2 regions of the Geodermatophilus sp. SYSU D00691 genome follow, and region 2 is predicted to be linked to the other one. Evidence: riboswitches for the same ligand, from Rfam matches in the RefSeq annotation. Region 2 holds a riboswitch; the other holds the start of a gene.
The links. Region 2 has a riboswitch for cyclic di-AMP ahead of ACI797_RS12760 (LysM peptidoglycan-binding domain-containing protein). Riboswitches for the same ligand answer to the same signal wherever they lie in the genome.
Positions count from the first base shown of each region.

Region 1: another riboswitch for cyclic di-AMP. It lies ahead of ACI797_RS03290 (M23 family metallopeptidase); the one in region 2 lies ahead of ACI797_RS12760 (LysM peptidoglycan-binding domain-containing protein).

Region 1 covers NZ_JBJGYZ010000003.1:118,714-126,515, forward strand. Annotated here, with positions in the region: gene ACI797_RS03265 (GNAT family N-acetyltransferase) at 1-378, shown strand, start outside; gene ACI797_RS03270 (hypothetical protein) at 536-1,249, shown strand; tRNA gene ACI797_RS03275 (tRNA-Ala) at 1,338-1,411, shown strand; partial or broken gene ACI797_RS03280 (IS5 family transposase) at 1,582-2,495, shown strand; gene ACI797_RS03285 (M28 family metallopeptidase) at 2,636-4,186, shown strand; cyclic di-AMP (ydaO/yuaA leader) riboswitch at 4,632-4,777, shown strand; gene ACI797_RS03290 (M23 family metallopeptidase) at 4,789-6,012, shown strand; gene ACI797_RS03295 (enoyl-CoA hydratase/isomerase family protein) at 6,019-6,813, opposite strand; gene ACI797_RS03300 (dolichyl-phosphate-mannose--protein mannosyltransferase) at 6,975-7,802, opposite strand, start outside.
Region 2 covers NZ_JBJGYZ010000015.1:6,525-14,326, reverse strand. Annotated here, with positions in the region: gene ACI797_RS12780 (MATE family efflux transporter) at 1-1,083, shown strand, start outside; gene truB (tRNA pseudouridine(55) synthase TruB) at 1,080-1,997, shown strand; gene ACI797_RS12770 (hypothetical protein) at 1,994-2,812, opposite strand; gene larE (ATP-dependent sacrificial sulfur transferase LarE) at 2,846-3,706, shown strand; gene ACI797_RS12760 (LysM peptidoglycan-binding domain-containing protein) at 3,768-4,901, opposite strand; cyclic di-AMP (ydaO/yuaA leader) riboswitch at 4,910-5,054, opposite strand; gene larB (nickel pincer cofactor biosynthesis protein LarB) at 5,222-5,896, opposite strand; gene ACI797_RS12750 (antibiotic biosynthesis monooxygenase family protein) at 5,948-6,277, shown strand; gene ACI797_RS12745 (branched-chain amino acid aminotransferase) at 6,345-7,484, shown strand; gene ACI797_RS12740 (bifunctional riboflavin kinase/FAD synthetase) at 7,487-7,802, shown strand, end outside.

The sequences.
Region 1 (7,802 bases), on a different contig from region 2:
TGGGCGATCCGGGTGGACGGTCGGCTGGCCGGGCAGGTGACGATCGACAACGTCGTCCGCGGCGCGATGCGCTCCGGGCACCTCGGGTACTGGATCGACCGCGCGGAGGCCGGCCGGGGGATGGCCTCCCTGGCCGTCGCGCTGGTGTGCGACCACGCGTTCGGCCCGGTCGGCCTGCACCGGCTGCAGGCCGACATCCGCCCCGAGAACGGCCCCAGCCAGCGGCTGGTCGAGCGGCTGGGCTTCACCCGCGAGGGGCTGCTGCGCCGCTACCTGGACATCGACGGCGACTGGCGCGACCACCTGACCTTCGCGCTGCTCGCCGAGGACGTCCCCGGCGGCGTCCTGACCCGCTGGCGGCAGCGCATACCACGCTGACCCGCCCCGCGCGCGGTCCTCATGTCGACACGCCGACCCGGTCGTCACACCCGTTCCACGACACGCATCGCGACACTCCAGCGCGCCTCCCCGCGTCGGGCGAACTTCCTGCATAACCTGCCGGAGCCGGTGACTCGTGTGACAGGTGGTGTTCAGGATGGGATCGGGCGCGCTGCTGGCCGCTCTGGTCGTGCTGTGGTTCGTCGTGCTGGTGCCCATGGTGGTGACACGCGGCGACGCGCAGTCGGCCCGGGGTGAGCTGGCCTCGACCGGCCGCACGCTGCAGCGGCGGCGCACGGTGGACCCCGTGGTCACCGCCGCCACCGAGCGGGTCGCCATCGACCGCGAGGCGCTGCACGCCACCGGCGAGCTCAAGGTGGACGTGCACAAGCTGCGCCGGCGGACCCTCGCGGCCCTGGTCGCGCTGGCGCTGCTCGGCCTGGCCGGTGCGCTGCTGGTGAGCGCCTGGGTGTGGCCGGCGCAGCTGCTGCTCGACCTCGCCGTCGTCGGCTACGTGCTGGTGCTGCGCCGGACCGCCCGCCGCGAGCGGCTCGCCGCCCGCCGCGCGGCGCGGCAGGCCGCCCGGGAGGCGTTCCTCTCCTCAACCGCTCCGCGGGCGAGCGAGCGCCGGCCGGCGCCGGTGCCGGCCGTGGCCGAGCAGCCCACCGGCGTGCAGGAGGCGCTGCCGTCGCTGCCGCACCCCAGCCTCCCCCTGGCCCCGGTGCACCCGCTGCGGCCCGGTCGGGTCGTGGCCGCCCGCACCGCGGCCCCGGCCGGCTGGCAGAACAGCGCCGTCGTGGGCCTGGACGACGACGACATCGGCTTCGCCGACATCGACGAGTACCGCCCGGCCCGGGTCGTCAACGGCTGAGAAAGGGCCCTCCTGCCCCCCACCGCTCGCGAGCTCGCGGCGGGCCCCTGCAGGAGGGCCGCCGGCGGAAGGTAGTCTTTCCGTCCGAGGGGCTGTGGCGCAGTCCGGTAGCGCACCTCGTTCGCATCGAGGGGGTCAGGGGTTCAAATCCCCTCAGCTCCACCCTTCCACCGACGCCGTCGGGGCACCCGCCCCGGCGGCGTCGTTGTTCCTGCTCGACGACGTCCTGCAGGCCGTCTAGGCCCTGTTTGAGAAAGTCGCTCGGCGCGCCGATCGAGCGTGTCTCCGGTAGAGGGGTCGACGACCAGGGAGACCCTCACCACGGAGACCTCGTGGACGGGGCCCTACCGGCCGGTGCCCGCCACGACCTGACCGGCGAGCTGTGGCTGATCCTGGCGGCGCTGCTTCCGGTCAGGCCGCGGACGGGCCGCCCCCGTCGCTGGACGCTGTGACAGCTGAGCGACGGCATCCGGTTCCGCACCCGCACCCGCTGCCCGTGGCGGGACGTGCCCGAGCGCTACGGCACCCGGCAGTGCGTCTACGGCCTGTTCCGGGCCTGGCAGCCGGCCGGTCGCTGGGCAGCGATCGAGATCGCGCTGCAGGCTCTGGCCGACGAGGTCGGGTTGATCGACTGGGTGGTGGCGGTGGACTCCACCGTCAACCGAGCCCATCAGCACGCCGCCGGCGCCCGCCGCCCACCCCGAGCAGCAGGTCCAGCCGCCGGTCGGGGAGCCGGCCGATCATGCGCTCGGCCGGTCCCGGGGCGGCCTGACGACCGAGGTGCACCTGGCCGTCGAGGCCGGCCGCAGGCCGCTGGCCACGGTGCTCACCGCCGGGCAGGCGCCGACGGTCCGCAGTTGCCCGTGGTGCTCGACCGCATCCGGGTGCCGCGACGCTCCGGGCCCGGACGGCCCCCGGAGCCGGCCGGACCGCGTGCTGGCCGATCGGGCCTACTCCAGTCGCGTCAACCGCGCCCAACCGCGTCGACGCGGCGTGCCGGCGACGATCCCGAACAAGACGGACCAGTCGGCCCATCACCGGGCGAAGGGCTCAGCCGGCGGCCCGGCCGCCGACGCTCGCCCGAGAGCGCGGCAAGCAGCGGCACGCCGTGGAGTGCGGCATCAACCGGCACGAGCAGAGCCGCGCCTTCGCCACCCGGTAGGACAAGCTCGCCGTCCGCTACGACGCCACTGTGGAGATCACCAACATCAACATCCATCTCCGCGACGTATCAAACAGGGCCTAGTTCACCCAACCGCACCAGCGACTGCGTGATGCCGAAGTTGGCCCGCTGCTCGCCCCGTTGGGCTGCCGGAATCGGGGATAGGCTCCCCGGAATCTGCTGGCCCTGCGCCAGGCGGGTCGGCATGGTGCATGGAGGCATGCATGGTGAAGCGACGCTGGGCCGTTGCCGCGCTGATGGCCGGGACCCTTGTCTGTGCGCCGGCCACCGGGGCGTATGCGGCCCCCGTGACCGACACCAGCGACCTGCGGGACGCAGTCACGGTCGAAGCCGTGCTGGGGCACCTGGCCGAGTTCCAAGAGTTCGCCGATCTCAGCGACGGCACACGCGAGGCCAGCACCTTGGGCTACGAGCTCTCGGCGGACTACGTCGCCGGCCTGCTTGGGGCGGCCGGGTACGAGGTGAGCCGCCAGCCGTTCGAGTACAACTTCTTCGAGGAACTGGCCGCCCCGACTGTCACCAGCACGTCGCCAGGCTTTCCGTTCACGTACGAGAACGGCGTGGACATCTCGACCATGGACTACTCCGGCAGCGGCACGGTGACGGGTGTGGTGCAGGGCGTCGAGGGCAACATCGTCCCCTTGCCAGTCGGCCAGCCCGACAGCACGTCAAGCGCCGGCTGTACGGATGCCGACTTCGTCGACTTCACCGGCGACATCGCGCTGATCCAGCGCGGCACCTGCTTCTTCTACGAGAAGATCGCCAACGCGGTCGAGGCGGGGGCCCAGGCCGTCATCATCTTCAACGAGGGCAACAGCGACGAGCGACTTGGCGTCGACTTCGGTCAAGCCTCGTTCCCGCAGGACGTCCCGGTGATCGAGATGAGCGCCGAGGCCGGTGCCGCCCTGGTGGAGTACATCGAGGCGGAGGCCGCCGCCGGCCGTCAGGTGACCTTGACGGTCAGCACCAGCACCGTGTCGGAGGTCCGCACGTCCGAGAACGTCATCGCTGAGACGACGACCGGCCGCACCGACCGGGTGGTTGTGTCCGGCGCCCACCTCGACTCCGTCATCGAGGGGCCCGGCATCAACGACAACGGCACCGGCTCGGCGGCCCAGCTCGAGGTCGCCCTGCAGATGGCCGAGCTGGGTATCGAGCCGGTCAACCAGGTGCGCTTCATCTGGTTCGGCGCCGAGGAAGCCGGCCTGGTCGGCTCGGCCTACTACGTCAGCCAGCTCACCAAGCGCGAGCTGAAGGACATCGCCGTCATGCTGAACTTCGACATGGTCGGCTCGCCGAACCCGGGCTGGTTCGTCTACGACGGCGACGCCTCGGACACGGCATCGACTGGCTCGACGGGATCCGGCGTGGTGGAGGACGTCTTCCTCGACTACTTCGCGTCCATCGGTCGTGAAGTCGAGCCGACGGCCTTCGATGGGCGCTCGGACTATGACGCCTTCGTGGCGGCCGGTATCCCGGCTGGCGGCCTGTTCACCGGCGCCGAGGACATCAAGACCGCTGAACAGGCGGCCAAGTGGGGCGGCACCGCCGGTATCGCCTTTGACCCCTGCTACCACGCGGCCTGCGACGACCTCGACAACATCAATCTCATCGCGCTGGATGAGATGACGGACGCCATTGCGCATGCCCTGCTGACGTTCGCCATGACGGAATCAGCGGTGCAAGGCACGGCCCGTGGCAGCAGCAACGCGGCTTACCAGCCGACGTTCCGCGGGTCGCAGGCCATCGTGTGATGGTGGCGGGGGTGGGGCAGACCGTCCCACCCCCGCTTGCTTGACCACCCGGGGCTCAAGGGGTGAACGCAACGCCCTGCTGAGCTGGGGGTCGGGCGTGGTGCGTGGTGTGGAGTTGCAGCAGGAGCGGCGGGCGTTCTGGAGGCGGGACAGAGCGCCACTGCCGTGGCGGTCGACGGCTCGGACGTGCGCGAGGGTTGGCGCGGAGGAGCGCTGGCAGAGCATTTGGCAAGGCGCTTCAGCAGGGTCGCATGCTTCGAACTGCATACCGTTGCTCCCACCCTTCCGCCCACGTCGTCGGGGCACCCGCCCCGGCGGCGTCGTCGTCCGGGCGGTTCCCGGTGTGGCTCATGGGGCGTGAGCTCTCGGTTCGTGATCGCGCCGTGATCTGGGGTACCGTTCCCGGCGGTCCGGCTGCACCACGTCCCAGCAACCCGCTGGGCACTGGCCGGCCCCGCCGAACCGACCCTCGGGTCGGACCGGGGACCCATGGTTCCCCTGGGGTGAATCCTGCGCGCACGGGGGTGCGCAGGTAGGGCGTCTTCCCGCCCGAACCCGTCAGCTAACCCGGTAGGCGGCGAGGAAGAAGGAGCCCGCCGGTCTTGGCGACCCTGCACCGCCCGCACAGCCCTGCCCAGAACACGAACAAGCGCCGTTCCCGGACCCCCGAGTCCGGGATCGTGGCCGTCGCCGTGAGCCTCGCCGTCCTGCTGTCGGGCGGCCACGCCCAGGCGGCACCGGCGGACGACGCCCGCGTCGCCGCCGCCGAGGTGGCCCGCCTGACGGCGCTCGTGGCGACCGCCGAGACGGAGCTGCAGCGGCTCACCGTCGAGGCCGAGGCCGCCTCCGACGCCAGCATCCAGGCCCAGGCGGCGCTCACCGAGGCGCAGACCGCGGCCGAGACGGCCGCCGCCGAGCTCGCCGCGGCCACCGCCGCGGTCACCGAGACCCGCGAGGACGTCGCCGACCTCGGCCGGCGCAGCTACATGGGTGAGCACCCCATGGGCTCGGCCATGGTCTTCCTCGGCGAGGGGGGGCCCGAGGGGGTGCTGCAGCGCGCCCTCACCCTCGACCTGCTCAGCGACGAACGGGCCGAGACCCTCGCCGAGCACGAGGTCGTGGAGGCCCGGCAGCAGCAGGCCGACCAGGTCGCCCGGGAGGCGGTGGCCCAGCGCGACGCCCTTGCCCGCGAGGCCGCCAGCGCCGAGCAGGCCGCGGCCGCCCGGCTGACCGCCGCCCAGCAGTCCTACGACGCCGCCGTGGCCGAGAAGGCCGCGCACGAGGCCGCCCTCCGCGAGGCGCAGATCGCGCTGCTGGCCGCCACCGGCTCCAGCGACCCGGACGCCGACCTCGCCGAGCGGGAGGCGGCCGAGCAGGCCGCGGCCCAGGCCGCCGCGCAGACGGTCGCCGCCGCGGCGGCCGGCGGCGGCGCCGTCCCCCCGACGGTCGGCCGCGTGACCTCCTGCTACGGGCCGCGCTGGGGGACGATGCACCAGGGCGTCGACATCGCCGCGCCGATCGGCACGCCGGTCTACGCGCCCGAGGGCGGGACGGTGCTGCACGCCGGCGCCGCCAACGGCTTCGGCCAGGCGGTCTACGTGCAGCACGGCGACGGGTCGATCACGCTCTACGGGCACGTCAACCGGTTCTTCGTCAGCGCCGGCCAGGTGGTGTCGGCCGGGCAGCAGATCGCCGAGGTCGGCAACAAGGGCCAGTCCACCGGCCCGCACCTGCACTTCGAGGTGCACATGGGCGGCCTCTACGCCAACCGCGTGAACCCGGTGCCGTGGCTGACGGCGCGGGGGATCTCGATCGGCGGCTGCTGAGGGGCGCTAGACCGCGCCGGGGAAGTCGGGCTTCCGCTTCTCGAGGAAGGCACGCACGCCCTCCCGCCCTTCGGGGTCGGCGGCGGACTCGGCGATGAGGCGGGCCTCGTCGTCCAGCTGCTCGTCGAGGGTGCGGACGGCGGCCCGCCGGACCAGGGCGCGGGTGCGGACCATCGCCCGCACCGGTCCGGCGGCCACGCGGTGCGCCAGCGCGATCGCCTCGCTGTGCAGGTCCGCGTCCTCGACCAGGCGGCTGACCAGGCCGAAGGTGTGCGCCTCGGCGGCGCTGAGCGCGCTGTCGGTGAGCAGCAGGTCCAGCGCCCGCGGCGCGCCGAGCGCGCGGGTCAGGGCCCAGGACGACCCGCCGTCGGGGGAGAACCCGATCCCGAGGTAGGCGGGGCGGATCTTCGCCGAGCGGCCGCAGACCACGATGTCGCAGGCGCCGATCAGCCCCACCGCGGCGCCGGCGACCGCGCCCTGGGCCCCGGCGAGCACCGGCACCGGGCAGTGCAGCAGCAGCCGGATCACCTCGTGCCAGTCGTGCGCCAGCTGCCCGACCTGCGCCCCGGGGTCGTCGGCGGCGACGAAGTAGCCGATGTCGCCGCCGACGCAGAAGCGCGGCCCGTTGGCGAGCAGCAGCACCACCCGGGTCTGCGCCGGCCGGTCGCGCAGGGCGGCGGCCAGCTGGTGGGCCAGCGCCGGGTCGAGGGCGTTGCCGGCCTCCGGGCGGTCCAGCGTGATCCGCCAGACGTGGCCGTCGACCTCGGTGAGCACCCGGGGCCGCTCGTCGGTCGAGGTCATCGCCGTCCTCCCGCCGTCTGCGCCTGCCGGGGTCACCGTAGGCGAGGGTCGCTCAGGGCCGCACGGCGTGGCGTTCCTCGTCGAGGGCGCCCGGGGCGCCGCCGAACTCGTCGGCCACCTCGCGGGCGTTGGAACGCCCAACTATCTGGTGCGGCCACTCCTCAGAACCATGACGGGAACCACATCCGCTGCAGCCACTCCGCGTGCGGCAGCGGCTGGCCGGTGAGCACGGGGTAGAAGAAGACGAAGGTCGCCGCGACCACGGCGACGTACAGGCAGACCGCGCCCAGCCCGAGCTGGCGCCGCCATGGCTCGGGGTGCCGGGCGCCGAGCACGTCCTGCAGGGCGAGGGTGACCGCCAGCACGAAGAACGGCACGACCGGGGCCATGTAGAAGATGAACATGGTCCGCTCGGGGTTGAGGAACCAGGTGAGCCACCCGGCGGCGATCGCCACGCCCACGGTGAGCGCGGCGGGGTCGCGGCGGGCGACGATCCGCCAGACCAGCCACAGCAGCGCGGGCGCGAACGCGAACCAGAGGGTCGGCGTCCCGACCATGAGGATGTAGCGGACGACCTGCCCGCCGGACTCGTCGGTCAGGCCCTGCGGGTTCCACAGCAGGATCGGCCGGCCGTCCACCAGCCACGACCACGGTCCCGACTCCCACGGGTGCGGGCTGGAGAGGTTGTTGTGGAACGTCCACCACTCGGTGTGCATGTGCCACAGCGAGCGCAGCGGGCCCGGGATGAACGGGAACGACGTCTCCGGGTGCTGGTCGGCCCAGTGCCGGCCCTGGCTGGTCTCGCCGAGGAACCAGCCGGTGAAGCTCGCGATGTAGGTCGCCACCGGGACGACGGCCAGCGCCCACAGCGCCCCGGGCAGGCCGCGGCGCAGCGTCGTCCGTGTCGGGCTGCCGACGCCGGCGCCGCGCCACGCGCCGCGCTCCCAGAACAGCGACAGGACGGCGAAGAAGGCCAGGAACCAGATCCC
Region 2 (7,802 bases):
GCCGGGGCCGGCGACCGCGCCGGCGCCGTGGCCGAGGGCGTGCAGGCCACCTGGCTGGCGCTCGCCCTGGGCGCCGCGGTCCTGCTGCTGTTCCAGCTGCTGGCCGGGCCGCTGTCCCGGCTGCTGGCCGGCGGCGCCGGACCGGTGGCCGAGGCGGGGGAGACCTGGTTGCGGATCGCCTCCCTCGGCGCCCCGCTGCTGCTGCTCTCGCTGGCCGGCAACGGTTGGCTGCGCGGTGTGCAGGAGCTGCGCAGGCCCGTGCGCTACGTGCTGGCCGGCAGCGCCGTCAGCCTCGTGCTGTGCCCGCTGCTGGTCCACCCGGTCGGGCTGGGCCTGCCCGGCTCGGCGCTGGCCAACGTCGCGGGCCAGGCGGTCTCGGCCGCGCTGTTCCTCCGTGCCCTGCGGCGCGAGGGGCTGCCGCTGCGCCCCCGGCCGGCGGCGATCCGCGCCCAGCTCGGCATCGGCCGCGACCTGCTGCTGCGGGCGGCGGTGCTGCAGGTGTCGTTCCTCGTCGCCGCCGGCGTCGTGGCACGGGAGGGCGCCGCCCCGCTCGGCGCGCACCAGATCGCGCTGCAGCTGTTCTTCTTCCTGGCCCTGGTGCTCGACGCCTACGCCATCGCGGCGCAGACGCTGGTCGGCTCCGCGCTGGGCGCCGGCCGGCCCGACGAGGCGCGGGCGACCGCCCGAAGGGTCACGCTCTGGGGCCTGGGCACCGGCGCGCTGGTCGCGGTCGTCCTGCTCGCGCTCCGCGACGTCCTCCCGCCGCTGTTCACCTCCGACCCCGCCGTCCTCGAGCAGGCCGCGCTGGTCTGGTGGTTCCTGGCGCTGATGCAGCCGCTGGCCGGTGTCGTGTTCGCGCTCGACGGGGTGCTGATGGGCGCCGGCGACGTGGGCTACCTGCGCACCACCACGATCGGTGCGGCGCTGGTCGGGTTCCTGCCGCTCTCGCTGCTCTCGCACCCGCTGGGCTGGGGGCTGGCCGGGGTCTGGACCGGGCTGGACCTGTTCATCGCCCTGCGGCTGGTCGCCGTCCTGGCCCGGGTGGCCGGCCGGCGGTGGCTGTCTGCTGGGGTGGTCGCATGAGCCCGAGACGGCCCGACGCCGACGTCCCGCCCGGTCTGCTGCTGGTCGACAAGCCCGGCGGCATGACCTCGCACGACGTCGTCGCCCGGGCCCGCCGGGCGCTGTCGGTGCGCAAGGTCGGGCACGCCGGCACGCTGGACCCGATGGCCACCGGGCTGCTCATCCTCGGGGTCGGCGCCGCCACCCGGCTGCTCGGGTACGTCGGCGGCCACGACAAGACCTACGACGCGACGATCCGCCTCGGCCAGGCCACCGTCACCGACGACCGCGAGGGCGAGGTGCTCACCAGCACGCCGGCGGGGCACCTCACCGACGACGACGTGCGGACGGCGCTGGCGACCCAGACCGGCCCGCTCCAGCAGGTGCCGTCGTCGGTGAGCGCGGTCAAGGTCGCCGGCCGGCGCTCCTACGACCGCGTGCGCGCCGGCGAGGAGGTCGAGCTGGCCCCCCGGGCGGTGACCGTGCACGCCCTCGTCGTCCACCGGGTGACCCGGCCCGGGCCCGACCTGGTCGACGTCGACGTGACCGTCACCTGCTCGGCCGGCACCTACGTCCGGGCGATCGCCCGCGACGCCGGGGCGGCGCTCGGCGTGGGCGGGCACCTCAGGGCGCTGCGCCGCACCGCGTCGGGGCCGTACACCGTGGCCGAGGCCGCTCCGGTGGAGGACGCCGCCGCGGCGCTGGTCGCCGGCGGGGGAGCGGGGTACCTCCCGCTGACCCGGGCCGCGACGACCGTCTTCCCCGCCCGGCCGGTCGGCGCCGAGGAGGCGAAGGCGCTGGTGTTCGGGCAGCGCATCCCCGCCACCGGGGCGCCCGGGCTGCACGCCGCCGTCGACCCCGACGGCCGGCTGGTCGCCCTCGTCGAGGACGCCGGCCGCTCGGCCCGCGTCGCCGTCGGCTTCCCGCCCGGCTAGCGCGTCCCGACCCGCCCGCCCGCCGGCGTCCGGGCCAGCACGACGACCGCGGCGACCGTGAGCAGCCACCCCGCCACCAGGGCCGGCGCCCACCCGGGCCGCACCCGGTCGCCGAGGAGCGCCAGCCCGACCAGGCCCGGGAGCACCACCTCCGTCACGGTCAGGACGGCGACCACCGCCGCGACGGCGCCGGCGCGCAGCGCGCGGGCCAGCAGCACCGTGCCGGTGGCGCCGAACACCACGACGGCGTAGGCGAGCGGTTCGGCGAGCAGCTCCAGCACCGAGGACCAACCCGCCGAGCGCACGTGCACGGCCCGGACGGCCAGCGACACCCCGCCGAAGGCCGCGCCCGCCGCTCCGGCCAGGGCCAGCGGACGGCCGGAGCGCAGCAGTGGGACGGCGGCGAGCACGAGGACCCCGGCCGCGGCCAGCAGCACCGGCGTGGCCGGCGCGGGCCGCCGCGGCGCCCGCCCGGGGGCGGCGGCCGCCGCGACCAGCGCGATCCCCAGCACGACCCCCGCCAGCGCGAGCAGCCGGGCGCGGGACCACCCGCGCAGCCCCCGGGAGGCCGCCGCCGCGGTGACCGGCACGGTGCCGGCCAGCACCGCCTGGACCGCGAACACGGGCAGGAAGCGCAGGGCGACCACGGACAGCAGCCAGCCGGCTGCGTCGAGGACCAGGCCGACGAGGTAGCGCGGCTGGCGCCACACCGGCCGACCGGCGGCCGCCCGCCGGCTGCCGTCGGACTCCAGCAGCGAGGCCGCGCTGTTCGAGAGCATCGCCGCGAGGGCGGCGAGCAGCGCGAGCGCGGTCATGGGTCTCCCGTGGGATGTGGCAGCCTCGGGCACGTGGTCGCCGCCATCTCACCGGATCAGCAGCTCGACGAGCGCCTCACGGCCCTCGCCGGGCTGCTGCGCCCGCTGCCGGGCGTGCTGGTGGCGTTCTCCGGCGGCGTGGACTCCGGCATGCTGCTGGCCGCCGCCGTCCGGGTGCTCGGTGCCGACCGGGTGGTCGCGGCGACCGCGGTCTCGCCGAGCCTGCCGGCGGCCGAGCGGGCGGGTGCCGAGGCCTTCGCCGCCGGGCTCGGCGTCCGGCACGAGCTGCCGCGCACCGACGAGCTGTCCCGCCCGGGTTACGTGGCCAACGCCGGCGACCGCTGCGCCTTCTGCAAGACCGAGCTCGTCGACGTCCTGGCGCCCGTGGCGGCCCGGCTGGGCATCGCCGACGTCGTCACCGGCACCAACGCCGACGACGTCGTCGCCGGCTTCCGGCCCGGCATCGCCGCGGCCGCCGCGCGCGGGGCGTGGGCGCCGCTGGCCCGCGCCGGCCTGACCAAGGACGACGTCCGCGCCGCCGCCCGGCGCTGGGGGCTGTCGCTGGCCGACAAGCCGGCCGCGGCGTGCCTGGCCAGCCGGATCGCGTACGGCGTCCCGGTGAGCGCCGAGGGCCTGGCCCGCGTGGAGGCGGCCGAGGCGTCGCTGCGGGCCGCGCTGACCGGTGCCGGGCTGCCGGTGCGCGACCTGCGGGTGCGCGACCTGGGTGCCGACGTCGCACGGGTGGAGGTCGACGCCGCGCTGGTGCCGGCCGTGCGGGCGCGACCGGAGCTGCTGGCCGCCGTCGGCGGGTTCGCGCGGGTGGAGCTGGACCCGCGGGGCTTCCGCTCCGGCTCGATGAACGAGCTGCTGCCGGACCCCGTCCGCTACCGCTGACACGCGACAGCGGCCCCTCCCCGGTCGCCGGGGAGGGGCCGCTGTCGCGTGCCGGTGGGGCTCAGCCCACGTAGTTGACGTGCACGTGGTCGAAGTGGTTGGCCGTGGCGCTGCCGCGGTCCTCCATCGCCTTCCACGCGGCGCCCGGCGAGGTGATGATCCGCTGCTGCCAGATGATGTACTCCACGCCCAGCTCGGCCCAGTGGTCGACGTGGTACTGGGCGATCGCGTCGCCGAGGGCGGCGTCGGACATCACCATGTAGTCCAGCGCCAGGCCGGACGGGTGGCCGTGCGGGTCCACCGCGCTGGCGCGGGTGCCGCCGATGGTGATGCCGGCGGCCCCGGAGACGTTCGTGACCACGTTGTCGGCCGCGGCCTGCGCCTGCGGCTTGGTGGCGCCGGCGGTGTTCGTGATCTGCGCGGTGACGGCGGCCGGCGCGGGCGCCGGGGCCGGCGCCGGCGCGGGGGCCGGCGCCGGCGCGGGGGCCGGGGCGGCCGGGGCCTCGACCGGGGCCGAGTCGCCGATCGAGCCCGAGGGGGCCGGGGCGGTGTCGACCGTCGCCGAGACCAGCAGCACCTGACCCGGGAAGATCAGGTTCGGGTTGCTGCCGATCACGTCGACGTTGCGCTGGTAGAGGTCGCGCCACGCCTGCCCGTGGGCGGAGGCGATCTTCGCGACGGTGTCGCCGCGGACGACGGTGTAGTCGCCGGCCGGGGCGGCGTGCTGCCCGTGGCCGTCGGCCTCGGTGGACTCGGCGGCCGGGGCGGGGGCCGGGGCCGGCTGGGCCTCGGGGGCGGCGGCGGGGGCCTGGGCCGCGGCCGGGGTGGTGCCCTCGGTCAGGTGCTTGCCGCAGGTCGGCCAGGCGCCGATGCCCTGCCCGACGAGGACCTTCTCGGCGACGTCGATCTGCTGGGCCGGGGTGGCCAGGTCGGCGCGGGGCGCGTAGCCCGTGCCGCCGTAGGCCTCCCAGGTCGACTGGCTGAACTGCAGGCCGCCGTAGTAGCCGTTGCCGGTGTTGATGCTCCAGTTGCCGCTCGACTCGCACTGGGCGACGCCGGTCCAGTCGTGCGTGGTGGCGGCGTTGGCCGGGGTGGTGAGTATGCCGAGCCCGACGGCCGTGGCTCCGGCGGCGACGGGGGCCTTGACGAGGGCCTTCTTGGTGCGGACGTAGCGGGGCGCGCGATGCTTTGCCATGGGGATGTGTGATCTCCGATCACCGCCGGCGAGGTGAGCTGTCGGGTTCGGGCGATCGGTGCCCGGCCGCGCAACGCGGCTTCACCCCCAGGCGCGCCCCCCGCGCGCCGCGAACGTGGGTCCCCCACCCCTGTCCTGAAGCTGTTCCGGATGACGCGGGCCGGTGGACAGGGTTTGGCGGACCGGCGCGTCACGCTCTCCGTTTGCTGAGCGCAGCCAAAACGCTACGAGCGGTTATGTGAACTGTCGCCGTGACGGCGGTCACACCACGGCGTGTCGCCTGTGAACGGACTGGTCAGCCGCAACCTGTGAAAGCCGGCTCACACCTTCGGCGGGCGGGCGATGCGGGCAGCGGCCACGCCCGCCCCGAAGCCGTTGTCGATGTTCACGACGAGCACCCCCGGAGCGCACGCGGTGAGCATGGTGAGCAGGGCGGCGAGCCCCTCGAACGCCGCGCCGTACCCCACCGACGTGGGCACCGCGACGACCAGCCGGTCGGTCAGCCCGGCGACGACGCTGGGCAGGGCGCCGTCCATGCCGGCGACGACGACCACCACGTCGGCCGCCGCGATGTCCGGGGCGACCTCGAGCACGCGGTGCACCCCGGCCACCCCGACGTCGTCGACCCGGCGGCAGCGCACACCGGCCGCCGCCAGCGTCGCCGCCACCTCGGCCGCGACCGGCCCGTCGGAGGTGCCGGCGGTGAGCACCAGCACGTCGCCGGACGGCTCCGGCGGGGTGCCGACGAAGACGCAGCGGGCCTCCGTGTCGACGACGGCGTCGGGCCAGCGGGCCGCCACGGCGGCGGCGGTGGCGTCGTCCACCCGGGTCGCCCAGGCCAGCGGGGTGCCGGCCTCGAGCAGACCGGCCAGGCAGGCGACGGTCTGCTCCGGCGTCTTGCCCGCGGCGTAGACCACCTCCGGCGTCCCGGTCCGCGCGGCCCGGTCGACGTCGAGCCGGGCGAACCCCAGGTGTGCGGTGCGCTGCGAGTCCACGCCCAGAGCATGCTGGATTGATTACCAGCCGCGACGGGAAGGGCACCGGCCATGAGCATCGTCAAGATCAACGCGATCACCGTGCCCAAGGACAAGCAGGAGCGCTTCGAGGAGCGCTTCCGCGGCCGGGCCGGGGCCGTCGAGGAGACCGACGGCTTCGAGTGGTTCGAGCTGCTGCGCCCGCAGGAGGGCACCGACCAGTACCTGGTCTACACGCGGTGGAGCAGCGAGGAGGCCTACCGGGCCTGGGAGAGCGGCCAGGACTTCGCGCGCGCCCACTCCGGCGGCGGCAGCGACCTCGCCCCCGCGGCCAGCGACTCCCACCACCTGTGGAGCTACGAGGTCATCGAGAGCACGGGTCCGAAGTCGGGCACGGCCTGACGAGCGGGATACTGTGACGAGGCGGGCCGGTGCGCCCGCCTCGCCCCCGCACGTGCAGGTAGGAGCCATGACCGACACGCTCGCCGACAGCCGCACCACCGACCGGGTGTTCTCCGAGGGCGTGCCGGTCGTCGTGGAGGACGTGCCGCGCCGCCCCGCCGCCGAGCTCGCGCAGGTGCTGGCCGACCCCGGGTTCGGCAAGCACTTCACCGACTCGATGTTCGTCGCGCGGTACCGCACCGGGCAGGGCTGGTACGACGCCCGGCTCACCGCGTACGCGCCGCTGCAGATGGACCCGAGCACCGCGGCGCTGCACTACGCGCAGTCGATCTTCGAGGGGCTCAAGGCCTACGCCCAGCCCGACGGCAGCGTGGCCACCTTCCGGCCGGGGTCCAACGCCGCCCGCTTCGTGCGCGGCGCGAAGCGGCTGGCCATGCCGCCGGTGCCCGAGTCGGCGTTCATCGCCGCCGTGGACGCGCTCGTCGACGCCGACCGCGACTGGGTGCCCACCGGCCCCGACCAGACCCTCTACATCCGGCCCTACCAGCTGGCCACCGAGCCGTTCCTCGGCGTCCGGCCGGCCAACGAGTACCTGTTCCTGGTCATCGCCAGCCCCGCCGGCCCGTACTTCGCCCGCGGCGTCCAGCCGGTGTCGGTCTACCTCTCCGAGGACTACATCCGCGCGGCGCCCGGCGGCACCGGCGACGTCAAGTGCGCCGGCAACTACGCGGCCAGCCTGCTGGCGCAGGAGCAGGCCATCGCGGCCGGCTGCGACCAGGTCGTGTGGCTCGACGCGGTGGAGAAGCGCTACGTCGAGGAGATGGGCGGGATGAACCTGTTCTTCGTCCTCGGCTCCGGCGCCGACGCCGAGCTGGTCACCCCCGAGCTCACCGGCACCCTGCTGCCCGGGATCACCCGCGACTCGCTGATCACCCTCGCCCGGGAGAGGGGCCACCGGGTCACCGAGCGGCGGTTCAGCGTCGAGGAGTGGCGCAAGGGCGTCGCCGACGGCACCGTCACCGAGACCTTCGCCTGCGGCACCGCCGCCGTCATCACCCCGGTCGGCGAGGTGCGGGCCCGCACCGGCGACTTCGTGATCGGCGACGGCAGCCCCGGTCCGCTCTCGATGGAGCTGCGCGCGTCCCTCCTCGACATCCAGCACGGCCGGGTGCCCGACACCCACGGCTGGCTGCACCGGGTCTCCTGAGCGTGCAGCGCTGGCGGGGGCTCGACGCCACCCCGGCCGACCTGGGCCGCACCGTCGTCACCATCGGGATGTACGACGGGGTCCACCGGGGGCACCAGAAGCTGATCGGCACGGCGGTCGAGCGTGCCCGCGCGCTCGGCCGGCCCAGCCTGCTGCTCACCTTCGACCCGCACCCGGCGGAGGTGATCCGGCCCGGCTCGCACCCGGCGATCCTCACCTCGATGGACCGCAAGGCCGAGTTGGTCGCCGAGCTCGGCGTCGACCTGATGTGCGTGCTGCCGTTCACCCAGGAGTTCATGCGGCTCTCGCCGGAGACCT